Regions from separate parts of the Myceligenerans cantabricum genome, predicted to be linked through region 1. Evidence: riboswitches for the same ligand, from Rfam matches in the RefSeq annotation. Region 1 holds a riboswitch; the other holds the start of a gene.
What was found. Region 1 has a riboswitch for S-adenosylmethionine ahead of metE (5-methyltetrahydropteroyltriglutamate--homocysteine S-methyltransferase). Riboswitches for the same ligand answer to the same signal wherever they lie in the genome.
Positions count from the first base shown of each region.

Region 2: linked by a shared signal. The riboswitch ahead of ACYU96_RS18220 (aminotransferase class V-fold PLP-dependent enzyme) and the one ahead of metE (5-methyltetrahydropteroyltriglutamate--homocysteine S-methyltransferase) in region 1 are both predicted to bind S-adenosylmethionine.

Region 1 covers NZ_BAAHAJ010000013.1:52,284-59,404, forward strand. Annotated here, with positions in the region: gene metE (5-methyltetrahydropteroyltriglutamate--homocysteine S-methyltransferase) at 1-1,602, opposite strand, end outside; SAM riboswitch class I at 1,596-1,702, opposite strand; gene ACYU96_RS17475 (methylenetetrahydrofolate reductase) at 1,767-2,711, opposite strand; SAM riboswitch class I at 2,720-2,823, opposite strand; gene ACYU96_RS17480 (NYN domain-containing protein) at 3,042-4,229, shown strand; gene ACYU96_RS17485 (lysophospholipid acyltransferase family protein) at 4,312-4,953, shown strand; gene ACYU96_RS17490 (DNA-3-methyladenine glycosylase I) at 4,907-5,578, opposite strand; gene ACYU96_RS17495 (DinB family protein) at 5,697-6,314, shown strand; gene ACYU96_RS17500 (M15 family metallopeptidase) at 6,328-7,121, shown strand, end outside.
Region 2 covers NZ_BAAHAJ010000013.1:234,341-241,461, forward strand. Annotated here, with positions in the region: gene purQ (phosphoribosylformylglycinamidine synthase subunit PurQ) at 1-149, shown strand, start outside; gene ACYU96_RS18200 (GNAT family N-acetyltransferase) at 146-658, shown strand; gene ACYU96_RS18205 (MBL fold metallo-hydrolase) at 688-1,452, opposite strand; gene ACYU96_RS18210 (O-succinylhomoserine sulfhydrylase) at 1,534-2,796, opposite strand; gene ACYU96_RS18215 (rhodanese-like domain-containing protein) at 2,793-3,269, opposite strand; SAM riboswitch class IV at 3,487-3,602, shown strand; gene ACYU96_RS18220 (aminotransferase class V-fold PLP-dependent enzyme) at 3,634-5,097, shown strand; gene ACYU96_RS18225 (membrane protein) at 5,350-6,090, shown strand; gene ACYU96_RS18230 (helix-turn-helix domain-containing protein) at 6,288-7,121, shown strand, end outside.

The DNA.
Region 1 (7,121 bases):
CATGTCGTTGCGCTCCGGCTCGCCGTGCACGAGCACGTCGAGGCCCAGCTCCTCCTGCAACGCGACGACCCGGGCGATCTCCGCGCGGATCCGCTCCTGGTAGTCGGCGTCGGGGAGGTCGCCGCGGGTCCAGGCGGCGCGGGTGGTGCGGATCTCCGTGGTCTGCGGGAACGAACCGATGGTCGTGGTCGGCAGGGGCGGCAGGTTCAGCCGGGTCCGCTGCGCGGCCGCCCGGTCGGCGTACGGCGCGCGCGCGAAGTCGCCGTCGGACAACCGTGCGAGCCGCTCCCGTACCTCGGCCACGACGACGCCGGCCGCGTCCGCCCGGCCCGTGACCGCCGCGGTCGCCTCGGCGAGCTGCGACGCCACCGCCTCGCGGCCCTCGTGCAGCCCGCGTGCGAGCGTGACCACCTCACCGACCTTCTGGTCGGCGAACGCCAGCCACCCGGCCAGCGCGGGGTCCAGCCGCGGCTCGTCCTCGACGTCGTGCGGCACGTGCAGCAGGGACGTGGACGTGCCGACGGCGATCGCTCCGGCGCCCGTCCCGCGCAGGGACCGCAGGAGGCCGAGGCGGGCGGCGAGGTCGGCGCGCCAGATGTTGTGACCGTCGATCACGCCCGCGACCAGGGTCTTCGACGCAAGGCCGGCGAGGCTGCCCGACGGCGCGGCGCCGCGCACCAGGTCCACCCCGATCGCCTCGACACTGGTCCCGGCGAGCAGCTCCAGCCCGTCGCCGGACTCGCGCCGCAGGTCGCCGAACGGCGCCGCGACAAGGATCTGCGGGCGCTCCGCCCCGGCGGCCGGGGCGGTGAGGGTGGCGTACGCCCGGAGAACGGCGTCGGACACCTGGTCGAACGGGACGCCGATCAGGTCGCTGACGAGCGCGGGCTCGTCGAGCTGCACCCATGGCGCACCGGCGGCGGCCAGCGCGGCGAGCAGGTCGCGGTAGGCGGCGACGACGTCGTCCAGCCGGTCGAGCGGGGAGAAGTTCTCCGGCGAGCCGTCCTCCGGCTTGCTGAGCAGCAGGTACGTCACCGGGCCGACGACGACCGGGCGCGTGACGACGGGCGCGCCGCCGTCGGTCGGGCGGGCCGCCTCGGTGAACTCGCGGACGATCCGGTCGTCGGCGAAGCCGATCGGCGTCTCCGGCCCGATCTCGGGCACGAGGTAGTGGTAGTTCGTGTCGAACCACTTGGTCAGCTCGAGGGGCGGCTGATCGCTCGTCCCCCGCGCCAGCGCGAAGTACACCTCACCGGACACCCCCCGGGCCCCGGACGCCGAGGCAGCGGGTTCCGCCGCGGAGAAGCTGCCCGCGGTCTGGAAACGGGACGGGACCGCACCCAGGGTGGTCGTGATGTCCAGGACCTGGTCGTAGCGGGAGAAAGAGTTCGGGACCGCGCCCGCGGCCGGGTCCAGACCCAGGTCCACCAGGCGGCGCACCGTGGCGAGGCGCAGGTCGTGGGACGTCCGCTCCAGGTCGTCCGCCGTCGTCGTACCCGCCCAGTACGACTCCAGAGCACGTTTGAGCTCGCGCCGCCGCCCGATCCGGGGGTAGCCGAGCACCGTGGCACGCGGGAAGTCAGGCAGGGTCTTGTCAGTCATCTGAGCTCCATCGCACCTGGCTTTGAGCACCGTGCCCCCGGGACGGGGGTGGTTGCTGCGGCGTCGTCGAGCCAGGTCTCTCGGCCGCTCTGGATGGGTGAACATGCCTCCGGGGAGGCGGGACCTCGGCGTGGTCGCGGGACCGTCAGGCGCCCGCGCGACCGTCAGGCAGAGGCGGTCGTGAGGCCCACGCCGGACAGCAGGTCCAGCGCGGGGCGGTGCTTGTTGAACGTGTACACGTGGATGCCGGGTGCGCCGGATTGGAGGACCGCCTCGGCGAGGCGCACCGAGCGTTCGGTGCCGAGGGCGTGCTGGGCCTCGGTGTCGGGCGAGCCGTCGTCGAGCCGCAGCCCGTCGAGCCGCGCGAGCAGGTCGGGCGGCGGCACGACGCCGGTCAGCTCCTCCACGCGCCGCAGGCGGCGCGGATCGGTGGCGGGAATGATCCCCGCCAGGATCGGGATCGTGACGCCGGCCCTCCGTGCCGCCTCCACGAAACCCGTGTACGAATCGGCCTCGTAGAACAGCTGCGTGATCGCGAAGGACGCGCCCGCCTCCTGCTTCTCCAGCAGGCGGGCCACCTCCTGCTGCCGCGTGGTGCCGGCGTCGGCGTTGCCGTTCGGGAACGTCGCCACCGCGATGGTGAGCGGTTTGGCCGCACCTCGCATCGCCGTCGCCGGGCTCGCGGCGCAGCGCTGCTCCTCGATGTCCCGCAGGAGACGGACGAGCTCGATGCTGGAGTGCACGCCGTCGTCCGGGGGACGCCAGTCGGGCTGGTCCTTGGGTGGGTCGCCGCGCAGGGCGAGGAAGGTGCGGACGCCGGCGTCGAAGAAGTCGCCGATCACCTCGGACACGTCCTCACGGGACGCGCCGACGCAGGTCAGGTGGGCTACCGGCAGCACGGGGGTGCCCTCCAGCAGCTTGCTCACGACGTCGCGCGCGGTGGCGCGGTCGCCGCCGCCCGCGCCGTAGGTGACGGAGATGAAGTCGGGCTGCGTCGCGACGAGCCGCCGCGCGGTCTCCCAGAACTTCGGCGCGCGGTGGGGGCGACGCGGCGGCATGAGCTCGAAGGAGATCGTCGGCCGGCTCGGGTGCGGCGTCTCGACAGTCATGGATGATGCTCCCATCGCGCCTGGCGTTAGCACCTTGTCCGGACGCCGGGTGCGGCGTGGCAGGTTGCTGCGGTGTCGACGAGCCAGGACTCTCGACCGCTCTTGATGGACGGCCTTCATCGTCACACATGCCCGCGATGCGATCCGAATTGTGCTCACTTGCTGAGACATCCGGTCCGGCGGGGCGGTTCGCCGCGGAGCGCGGGTGGTGGGCGGCGGGGCCGGGTCGAGGTCACGGGCAGGTCTGGCCGGGTGTCGTGCGCGGGGGTCGGACCGTCGTCACACCTCGGCGCAGCGGCAATGTCAGCGGTAGCCCGTAGGGTGGTTGTCATGGACAACGAAGAGCGCCTCGCAGTCTTCATCGACTACGAGAACCTGGCGCTCGGCGCCCGGGAGCACCTGGGCGGCATGCAGTTCGACTTCGGCCCCATCGCCGATGCGCTCGCCGTGCGCGGGCGGGTCGTGGTGCGCCGCGCGTACGCGGACTGGTCGTACTTCGACGAGGACCGCCGCGCGCTGACGCGGCACCAGGTCGAACTGATCGAGATGCCGCAACGCATGGGTGCCTCCCGGAAGAACGCCGCGGACATCAAGATGGTCGTGGACACCATCGAGATGGCCTTCGAGCGCGACTACATCTCCACGTTCGTCATGTGCACGGGCGACAGCGACTTCTCCCCGCTGGTCCACAAGCTCCGCGAGCTGAACAAGCGCGTCATCGGGGTGGGCGTGGAGAAGTCCACGTCCCGCCTGCTGCCGGCCGCCTGCGACGAGTTCCTCTTCTACGACCGCCTGGAGGGCGTCGACGTCCCGGACGAGGACCATGCGCCGAAGGCGCCCAAGTCCCGTGCCCGGCGGCGGCCCCCGGCCGGGTCCGCCACGAGCGCACAGCCCGCGGACAGCCCGAAGCAGGAGGTCGCCGAGACGGGGAAGGTCACCGCGACGTCGTCGGCCAAGAAGCGGAAGGCCAAGGAGACGCCCCCGCCGGAGCCCGCCGAGCCGGCAGCCGGCCCGGAGGACGACAGCGACGACGAGCCGACCACCGAGTCGCCCACCATGGAGGTGCGGGTGGCGCAGACGCTCAAGGACATGCAGGCGTCGTCGTCCGACTCCGTGACCGCTTCGATGCTCAAGCGGACCCTGGTGCGGAAGGACCCGACGTTCAGCGAGTCCGACTACGGGTTCCGGACGTTCGGCGAGTTCCTGCGGTTCCTGGCGGACCGGGAGTTCGTGGTGCTGTCCGACGGGCCCTCGAAGGGGGACCCCGAGATCTCCCTCCCCGAGGCGGGGGACGCCGACGACGCGTTCACGCTGCTGCGGTCCGTGGTGCAGGGGGCGGGTGGGAACGCCGTGCTGTCCGGCCTGAAGAACGCGGTGCGCAAGGAACGGCCGGACTTCTCCGAGAAGGCGCTCGGCTACCGGGGGTTCCTGCAGTTCGCGAAGGCCGCGCAGGTGGCCGGCGCGGTCGACCTGGCCTGGGACGACGACGCGGACGACTACCTGGTGACCGCACGCTGACGAGGCCTGGACGGAGTGTTGCCGGCTGTTGACGGGATCGCCCGATGTCTGGGGATCCGGGTCCGCAGGGCACAATGTGGTCGTGACGTACCGGGTACTGAAACTCATCCTGTCGATCGCGGCGTTGGTGCTGCTGCGCCCGCGCGTGACCGGGCTCGAGAACATCCCGCGTCGTGGGCCGGTCATCATCGCGAGCAACCACCTGTCGTTCATCGACTCGCTCCTCATCCCGATCACCACGCCCCGGCACGTGACCTTCCTGGCGAAGAAGGAGTACTGGACGGGGAAAGGGCTCAAGGGTGCGCTGTCCCGGTGGTTCTTCACGAAGATGGGGAACATCCCGGTGGACCGCGACGACCCGCGCGCCGGCCAGCGGTCGCTGGACGACGCGCTCGACGTGCTCCAGCGCGGCGGGGCCTTCGGGATCTACCCGGAGGGGACGCGGTCCCGGGACGGCAAGCTGCACAAGGGGCACACCGGCGCGGCCTGGCTGGCGCTCCACGGGAAGGCACTGGTGATCCCGGTGGGGTTGCGGGGGACCGACAAGGTGAAGCCGATCGGCAAGATGCCGCGGCTGGGCCGGGTGGAGGTGCACTTCGGGACGCCGATCGACCCGTCGCGCCAGATCGAGGCAGGGACGAAGCCCGCGAAGGCGCGGCGCGAGCTCACCGAAGAGGTCATGACGTCGATCCAGAAGCTGAGCGGGCAGGAGCGGGCGGACTGACGGCAGCGGGGCCGGCGGCTCGCTCGACCACCACCGGGCAGGTCGCCAGGTGATCGTCCACGAGGCCGCAGGCCTGCATGGCGGCGTACATCGTCGTCGGGCCGACGAAGCGGAAGCCCTCCTTCTTCAGGGCCTTGCTCAGCGCCTTCGACTCCGCGGTCTGGGACGGGACGTCCGTCCACCGGGGCGGGCGCTCGCGGGCGCCGTCGGGCGCGAACGACCAGAACAGCTCGTCGAGGGTGCGGCCATCGGCGTGCAGCGCGACGAGCGCCTTCGCGTTCGCCACCGTCGCCTCGATCTTCATCCGGTTCCGGATGATGCGGGCATCGGTGAGCAGCCGCTCCACGTCCTGCTCGGCGAACGCGGCGACCGCTACGGGATCGAATGCGCGGAACACCTCGCGGAACGCAGGGCGTTTGCGCAGCACGGTGATCCATGACAGCCCCGACTGGAAGCCTTCCAGCGCGATGCGCTCGAACAGCTCTGCCTCGCCGTGTACGGGCAGGCCCCATTCCGTGTCGTGGTACGCCTCGTAGAGGAGGTTGCCGTCGCCGAAGCATCGTGCGCCCTGGGGCGGCTGCCCAGGGGTCGGCGGATCGGTGCGGCCGGTGCTCGTCTCGGTCATGCGACCACTCTGCACCGGGTCACCGACACTTGGCCGGAACTTTCCACGGTCCCCTGGTCAGGAGCTCGCGCTCGGTCCCGCCGGATCGGATGTCAGTGTCCGGTGTGATGCTGTGCGCATGGCTGAGAACACCGGTCGTGAGACCGCCGAAGACTTCCAGAAGCGCATCCTCAAGAAGTACCTCCGCTCCTCCCGTGAAGCGCTCGTGTGGAAGGTCGAGGACCTGTCCGAGCGGGAGGCGCGACGGCCGCGCGTCCCGAGCGGCAACAACCTCGCCGGGCTGGTGAAGCACATGGCGAGCGTCGAGGCGAGCTACCTCGGCGCCGTCGTGGGCCGGCCATGGCCCACGCCGGAGGAGCTCGTCTCCGAGGACATGGTCGATGCCGACCCGCAGGCCGACTTCTACCTCACCACGGAAGAGACCCTCGCCGGGATGATCGGCCTGTACCGCCGCGTGTGGGCGTTCACCGAGGAGAACATCGACGCCCTGCCGCTCGACACCCCCGGCACGGTCCCCTGGTGGCCGGACAACAGCGACACCACGTTGTTCCGCCTCGTCGTGCACACCATCGAGGATCTGTCACGCCACGTCGGCCACGCGGACATCATGCGCGAGGAGCACGACGGCACGGTCGGGTTGTCCGCGGGCAACTCCAACCTCCCCGGCTGGGACGAGAACGAGACCGCGGCCTACGTCGCCAAGCTCCGGGGCATCGCGGAGCGGTACGAGGCTTGACATACTGCGTTGCGTGCTCAGCCGTCACCGCGCGACCGTGATCGTCGTGTCGGCGCTCGCCGTACCACTGGCGATCGTCGGCGCGGCCTGGGGCATGCACGAGAGCCGCCAGGCCGAGGCGGAGGAGCACGCCGCGGCGCAGCGCGACGCCGCCCGGACCGCCGTCGTCCAGCTGATCGACGACGGCGCGGCGGTGCGAGCCGAGCTCGGCGACCGCATCGACGAGGGACAGGAGACGGCCGCCGCCGGGAAGACCGCCAAGAAGGGTGTGCTGCAAGCGCTCGAGGAGACGCTGTCGACCGCCGAGTCGCACGTCGAGGCGCCGGTGCCGGAGGTACCGGCTCAGGACGCCACCGCCGGCTCGATCGCCGAGGCGCGCACCGAGGTGGAGGTATGGGCTGACGGGCTGGAGTGGATGTCGGGCGAGCTCGCCCGCAACATCCGCGCGGCCGAGGCGTCGCAACAGGAGTACCGGCGGGCCCAGGCCGAGAAGAAGACCCGCGCGGAGAAGAAGGCCCGCGCCGCGAAGGAGAGGGAGCGGGCCGAGGCGTCGAGCATCACCCCCGAGGTGCTGGACCAGGCGGTGACCGACCTCGAACCCTTGATCGAGGACGCCGGATTCACCGTCCAGTGGTCCGAGCAGGTCGCGGTGCCGGCCGACACCCTGGAGCGTCTGCGGGCGCGGCTCGCCGGCGCCGAGCGGGCGGTCGCGGAGGCGAAGTCGCTGCTGGCGGGCGATCCCGGACGCGGCGACGTCGCCGTCGGGCAGGCCCACCGGGCGACCGTCGACGCCTTCGACACCCTTGA
Region 2 (7,121 bases), 180 kb from region 1:
ACGAGGAGGGCAACGTGGTGGGGCTGATGCCGCACCCGGAGCACGCCGTCGAGCCCGGCTTCGGCCCGGCCGGCGAGAGCGGTCCGCGCGGGGGGACCGACGGCCTGCAGTTCTTCCGTTCGGTTCTGACGTCGCTGGTCGGGGCGTGACGACCGGGACACGCGACGCCGCTGTCGCGCAGGTCGCGGTCGAGCGGGTGCCGTTCGAGCACGAGGACGCGGTCGCGCTGCGCCTCGCGGCGGTCGCCGAGCTCGGCGAGCGCTACGGTGGTGACGAGGACGCCAAGGAGTACATCGACCCCGCCACGATCGCCGTGACGGTGGTGCTGCGGGTCGACGGTGCCGTCGCCGCGGGCGGCAGCGTCCGCGACGCGTCCGGGGCCGACGACTACGTCGGCGGCGTGCACCCGCCCGCGACCGGAGAGGTCAAGCGCGTCTTCGTCGCGCCCGGCTTCCGGCGCCAGGGCCTGTCCGTGCGCATCATGGACGAGCTCGAACGGGGTGCCCGCGACGCGGGTCTGGCGCGGCTCGTCCTGGAGACGGGCACGGCACAGCCCGAGGCGATCGCGCTCTACCAGAAGCTCGGCTACGGGCGGATCCCGGACTACGGGAGGTTCGCGGCCGACGAGAAGCAGCGCTGCTACGGCAAGGACCTCTGAGCCCACCGCATCAGGGCCCGCTCGCGCCGCTAGTCCCCGCGCAGATAGTGCAGCTGTGCCGTGACGCTCTGCCGGGCCGCGCCGAGCACGCTCGGGTCGACGTCGGCGTAGACGATCCCCACGACGGCGTCCGCCAGCTCGGACAGCTCCGCGCCGTGGCCGTCGCCGGGCACCCCGAGCTGGGCCAGCGCGCCTCGCACCTGTTCCAGGCGCTCGATCCGGTGCGCGCGATACATCCGCACCGCCGCCGCGAGGTCCGGGATCGGCTCGCCGTGCGCGGGCAGCCCGAGCGTCTCCGCCCCCACGGAGTCGAGCGTGTCGAGGCTCTCGAGATAGTCCCGCAGCGAGCCGTCCGGCCCGGCGATGACCGAGGTCCCCTGGCCGAGCACGGTGTCCCCGGTGAGCACGACGGTCTCCGCACCCGGTCCGCCGACCACGAACGACACCGAGTCCCCCGTGTGCCCGGGCGTCGCCAGCACCTCGATCCGCAGCCCTGCCGCCCGCAGGAGCTCGCCCCCGTGCAGCGGCTCCCCGCCGAGACAGAACTCGGGGTCCCGGGCCCGCACCGGTGCCCCCGTCCGCTCTCGCAGGGCGGCCGACCCGGCGGTGTGGTCCGGGTGCCGGTGCGTGACCAGCACGAGCTCGACCGGCCCGGCCGCGGCCAGCGCGTCGAGGTGGCCGTCCAGGTCCGGGCCCGGATCGACCACCACGCAGCGCTCCGCCCCGGGCGCCCGCAGCACGTAGGACCGGGTCCCGTCGAGCGTCATCGGTCCCGGGTTGTCGGCGCGCAGCATCGACACGAACGGCGTCACGGTCCTCACACCCCCACGCTACGCGCCCCGGCTCCGTACGCCGCCTCCGCCTCGCGGCCGGCGTCAGCCTGCGGCGAGGGCCTGGGCGACGTCGTCGACGAGGTCCCGGGTGTCCTCCAGGCCCACCGAGAGGCGGACGGTCGTCCCGGAGATGCCCACCGCCGCGCGGCCTTCCGCGCCCAGCTTGCGGTGGGTCGTCGTCGCGGGGTGCGTGACCATGGACTTCGCGTCGCCGAGGTTGTTCGAGATGTCGATGATGCGTAGTGCGTCGAGGAAGGTGAACGTGCGCTTCTTCGCACCGTCGGCGTCGGTCCCCGGGGGGACCGCCAGGTCGAACGTCACCACGGTCCCGCCGGCCGACATCTGCGACCTCGCCAGCTCGGTCTGCGGGTGCGAGTCGAGGAACGGGTACCGCACCCCGGTGACGTCGTCGAACCCCTCGAGCGCCTGTGCGACCTCCAGCGCCGCCGCGGTCTGCGCCGCGACGCGCACCGGCAGCGTCTCCAGCCCCTTGAGGAGCGTCCACGCGTTGAACGGCGACAGCGACGGCCCGGTGTTGCGGATCAGCGTCTGCACCGGGCCGGTGATGAACTCCTCGGTCCCGAGGATCGCGCCGCCGAGCACCCGCCCCTGCCCGTCGATGTGCTTGGTCGCGGAGTAGACCACGACGTCGGCCCCGAGCTCCAGCGGCCGCTGCAGCAGCGGCGTCGCGAACACGTTGTCGAGCACCACGGTCGCGCCGGCGCGGCGGGCGAGGCCGACCACGGCGCGCACGTCGACGATGTCCTGCATGGGGTTCGACGGCGTCTCGAAGAACACGACGTCCGCCGGCGTCGACAGCGCCTCCTCCCACTGGGACAGCTCGTGGCCGTCCACGTAGTCGGTGCGCACGCCCCACTTGGCGAGGATCTCGTCGAAGATCACCACGCTCGACCCGAACAGCGCCCGTGCGGTGACGATCCGCGACCCCGACTCCACCAGCGCCGCCAGCGCGGTGAACACCGCAGACATCCCGGTCGCCGTCGCGTAGCAGGCCTCCGCGCCCTCCAGGACGCGCAGGCGCTCCTCGAAGGTGTGCACCGTGGGGTTGCCGTAGCGGGAGTAGACGAACCGGTCGAGGTCGCCGGCGAACGCGGCCTCGGCGTCCGCGGCGCTGTCGTACACGTAGCCCTGCGTGAGGAAGACCGCCTCGCTGGTCTCCTGGAAGTCGGTGCGCGCGTGCCCGCCGCGCACGGCGAGCGTGCTGGGCCGCGCGGTGGCGGGCAGCGGCCTGCGCCCGGAGCCGCCGGGGACCGCGCCGGGCGGGAAGGCGCCGGTCCTCGTCACGCGTCGGCGTCCTTCCATGGCAGGTCACGGACCTTCCAGCCGTTGTGGTCGCGGACGCCGTCAGGTCCCGCCGGGCCCTCGAAGCCCTCGAGCACGTTGTACGACGGCGCGATGCCCGCGCTGGTGGCGAGCCGCGCGGCGCCGATCGACCGCTGTCCGGACCGGCAGAGGAACACGACGGGGGCACCGCCGCCGACGCCGGCCTTCAGCTCCTCCAGGAACCCGGGGTTGGGGCGGCCGTCGGCGTGCACCCACTCGGCGAACACGACCTGCTTGCCGAGCGAGCCCGCGTCGGGGACGCCGATGGTCCGCCACTCGCCCTCGGTGCGCACGTCCACCAGGACGGCGTCCGGCTCGCTGTCCAGGAGCTCCCAGGCCTGCTGCGGGTCGATGTCTCCGGCGTAGCCGGCGGCGGGGCGTGCGTCCGGCTGCGGACCGGAGCTCGCGGCGGCGCCAGGTTCGGGGTTGCTCATGGCAGTCCTCCCATCGGTCGTGGCGTGAGCACCCTGGTCCGGGACTCGCGCTGACGCGCGAGGGCCCGCGGGTTGCTGCGGGGTCGACGTGCCACGTCACTCGCCCGCTCGGGATGGTCGACGTGATCGTACGTCACTCGAACCGGCCGATCACACAGTGAGACCAAAATATGGACACCCGTTGACGCGTCCCCGTGCGGACCGCAGGATGTCGCCAGGTCATGAGCGCCAGCGACAAGCCCCGGCTCGCTGGCCGGCAACCCTCCTACCGCGGTGGGGTGCCCCGGGTGACGACCTGGTCGCGTTCGACACCGTTCGCGGCAAGCGCGGGGAACGACTCCCCCAGGAAACGCTGGAGGACGCCATGACGGCCACGACCGACACCACGACCACGCCCGCTCGCGCGTCCGGGCAGGCCCACGGGGAAGCCGGTGTCGGCGGCGTCGCCCCGCTCCTGCCCGTCGTCGGGCACGACACGCTGGCCCCGCTCGTCGACGGGCGGCGGGTCCCGTACGCGAACCTCGACGTCGCGGCCTCCGCGCCCGCCCTCGACTCCGTCGCGCGGCGCGTCGCGCAGACCCTGCCGCTGTACGCCAGCGTGCACCGGGGAGCGGGCTACCTGTCCCAGGTATCGACCGCCCTGTACGAGGCGTCCCGCCGGTCGATCGGTGACTTCGTCGGAGCGCGCGAGGACGACCTGACGCTCGTCACGCGCAACACCACCGACTCGCTCAACCTCCTGGCCGGCTGTGTCCCCGCCGACCCGGCCACCGGAGCCCCGGGCAGCGTGCTCGTGCTCGACGTCGAGCACCACGCGAACCTCCTGCCCTGGCAGCGGGGCGCCGACGCCACCGTGCTCACGGGCGCCACGACGGTCGCCGCCACGCTCGCGCGGCTGCGTGAGGAGCTGGCCGACGGCGCCGCGGCCGGAGAGCCGTACGCCCTGCTCGCCGTCACCGGTGCGTCCAACGTGACCGGGGAGTCCCTCCCGCTCGCCGAGCTCGTCTCCGCCGCCCACGAGCAGGGTGCGCGCATCGTGCTCGACGGCGCCCAGCTCGTCCCGCACCGCCGCATCTCCCTCGCCGACACCGGCGTCGACTACCTCGCCTTCTCCGGTCACAAGACGTACGCGCCCTACGGTTCCGGCGTCCTCGTCGGCCGCCGCGACTGGCTCGACTCCGGCTCGCCGTACCTCGCGGGCGGCGGCGCCGTCCGGCGCGTGCGCACCGCGGGGACCGACTGGCACGAGGGCCCCGCCCGGCACGAGGCCGGCTCCCCGAACGTGATCGGTGCCGTCGCGCTGGCCGCGGCCTGCGAGGCGCTCGCCACGCTCGACCCGGCCGAGGTCCGGGCGCACGAGGGTGCGTTGCGCCGCCGGCTCGTGGCGGGCCTGGAGGCGATCGACAAGGTGTCCGTGGTCCGGGTGTGGGACGACGCCGAGGACCCGGTCGGCGTGGTGACCTTCACCGTCACCGGCTACGACCCGGGCCTGGTCGCCGCGTACCTGTCCGCCGAGCACGGCATCGGCGTGCGCGACGGCCGGTTCTGCGCGCACCCGCTGCTCGGGCGGCTCGGGTTCGACGCCGGCGCCGTGCGCGCCTCCATCGGGGTCGGCACCGCCGGCGAGGAGGTGGAGCGGCTGGTCGCCGCCGTGGGGGCACTCGTCGCCGACGGCCCGCAGGCGCGGTACGACGTCGTCGACGGGCTCTGGGTCGTGGTCGACGACCCGCGGCCGGTGCCGGAGGGCTCCGGGCTGGCCGGGCTCCTCGCCACGGCCGCCGCGGGCTATCTGGCGGACGCCGTCGGATGCCTGCCGGACGACGCCTGACCTGCGGATCTACACTCTGCGAAATGTCTTGTAGTTCCAGAAGAAACCAGAAGAACGGAAATGCGCCCGCTGCCGGGTGAAATCTCCTCAGAATCTTTCTGACCTGCAGTGATGCGTACTTGATTGCCCTTCACCGTCTTTTCTGCGCGCGCGTGATGCCCACCAGCGGGCTACGTTCGTCGCGTGCCGGAAGTGTCCGGGGATGACATACCCCGGCACGACGAGACATCTCACAGGGGGAGAGGGGAAATCATGGACTGGACATCAGGTCTGACCAGTGCGTGGAGCTCGGTCGCAAGCTTCGTCCCGAAGCTTCTCGTGTTCCTTGTCATATTCTTCGTCGGCTGGCTCATCGCCAAGGCGATCGCCAGGTTCGTCGGCATGATCCTGAACCGCGTCGGCTTCACGAAGCTGCTCGACCGGGCCGGTGCCGGGCGGTTGCTCGCCGGGTCCGGGGTCGAGCCCATCACGCTGCTGACGAAGATCATCTACTACTTCATCCTGCTCATCGTCCTGCAGCTCGCGCTCAGCGCGTTCGGGCCGACCAACCCGGTGAGCCAGATCGTCAACGAGATCGTCGGCTGGCTGCCGCAGCTCGTGGTCGCGATCGTCATCGTCGTGGTCGCCGGAGCGATCGCGAACGCGGTGAAGGACCTGCTCACGTCGACCATGGGCGGCGTCTCGTACGGCCCGCTGGTCGCGAAGGCCGCCTCGGTCGGGATCCTGTTCCTGGGGATCGTCGCCGCCCTGAACCAGGTCGGCATCGCGGTGTCCGTGACGACGGCGGTGCTGACGGCGGTCCTGGTGACCATCGCGGGGATCCTGATCGTCGGCGTCGGCGGCGGTCTCATCGGCCCGATGCGGGCCAGGTGGGAGGAGTGGCTCGCCGCGCTCTCCGAGTCGACCGGCCAGATCGGTGCGCACGGCGGCCAGGGCGAGGTGCAGCCGCCGCCCGCGGGCGGCACGACCGCCCCGCCGCCCGCCAACGGCTGACGCACTCGTCGGTCCTGGCGCACGACGGGCCCCGTACTCCGCGGACGGAGTACGGGGCCCGTGGCCTGTGCCGGCACCGCACCACGGGCACGGCGCGGCGGAACCCACGCGCGCGCGGATCGAATATCGTGGCGGTAACCCGCCGGGGCGTATCCTCGCCGCATCCTCGGTGCATCCACTTCTGCTGGAGGGTGAGAATGTTCGGCAACGTGCTCGGTCTGTCGAAGACGCAGGCGCTCGCATACCGCGAGCTCGTCGGCGCGCCCTCGCTCGACGCGAGCGAGCTGGCCCGCCGGGTGGGCACCGACCCCGGCACGGCCTACGCGGTGCTGCAGGTCCTCGAGGAGCACGGTCTCGCGGCGCGGCAGGGGACGGACAACTCGCGGTTCCAGGCGGCGCCGCCGGAGATCGCCCTGGGCGCGATCCTCTCGCGCCGCACGGAGGAGCTGCGGTCCGCGCAGCTCGAGATGCTGGACCTCGAGGAGGAGTACCGCCGCGCGGCGGACATGCGGCCCGCCAGCGACATCGTCGACCTGGTGCGCGGCTCCGACGCCGTGCTGCAGCGCATCCTGCAGCTCCAGGCCGGCGCCCACGAGACCGTCGAGACCTTCCTGCGCCCACCCGTCCTGGTGATGGGCACGGACGAGAACACGGCCGAGGACGACGCCGTCGAGCGGGGTGTGCGCTACCGGGCCGTCGCGGACCGCTCGATGCTCGACGAGGGCCTGTTGACGGTCGAGGCGATGGCCGACGCCGTCCGGGCGGGCGAAGAGGTCCGCATCGCCGACGACGTGCCCATCAAGGCGTTCGTCATCGACCGGCGGCTCGCCATCGTCCCCGTGCAGGGCCAGCTCCGGTCGAACGACGAGGTCGACGCCGTCTCCGCGCTGATCATCCACGAGAGCGGGCTGCTGGACGGGATCATCGCGCTCTTCGAGGCGTTCTGGCGGGACGCGGTGCCGCTGCGGGTGCAGTCCGACGGCATCGGCGGCGAGCTGGACGACCTGGACCTGAAGATCCTCGGGCTGATG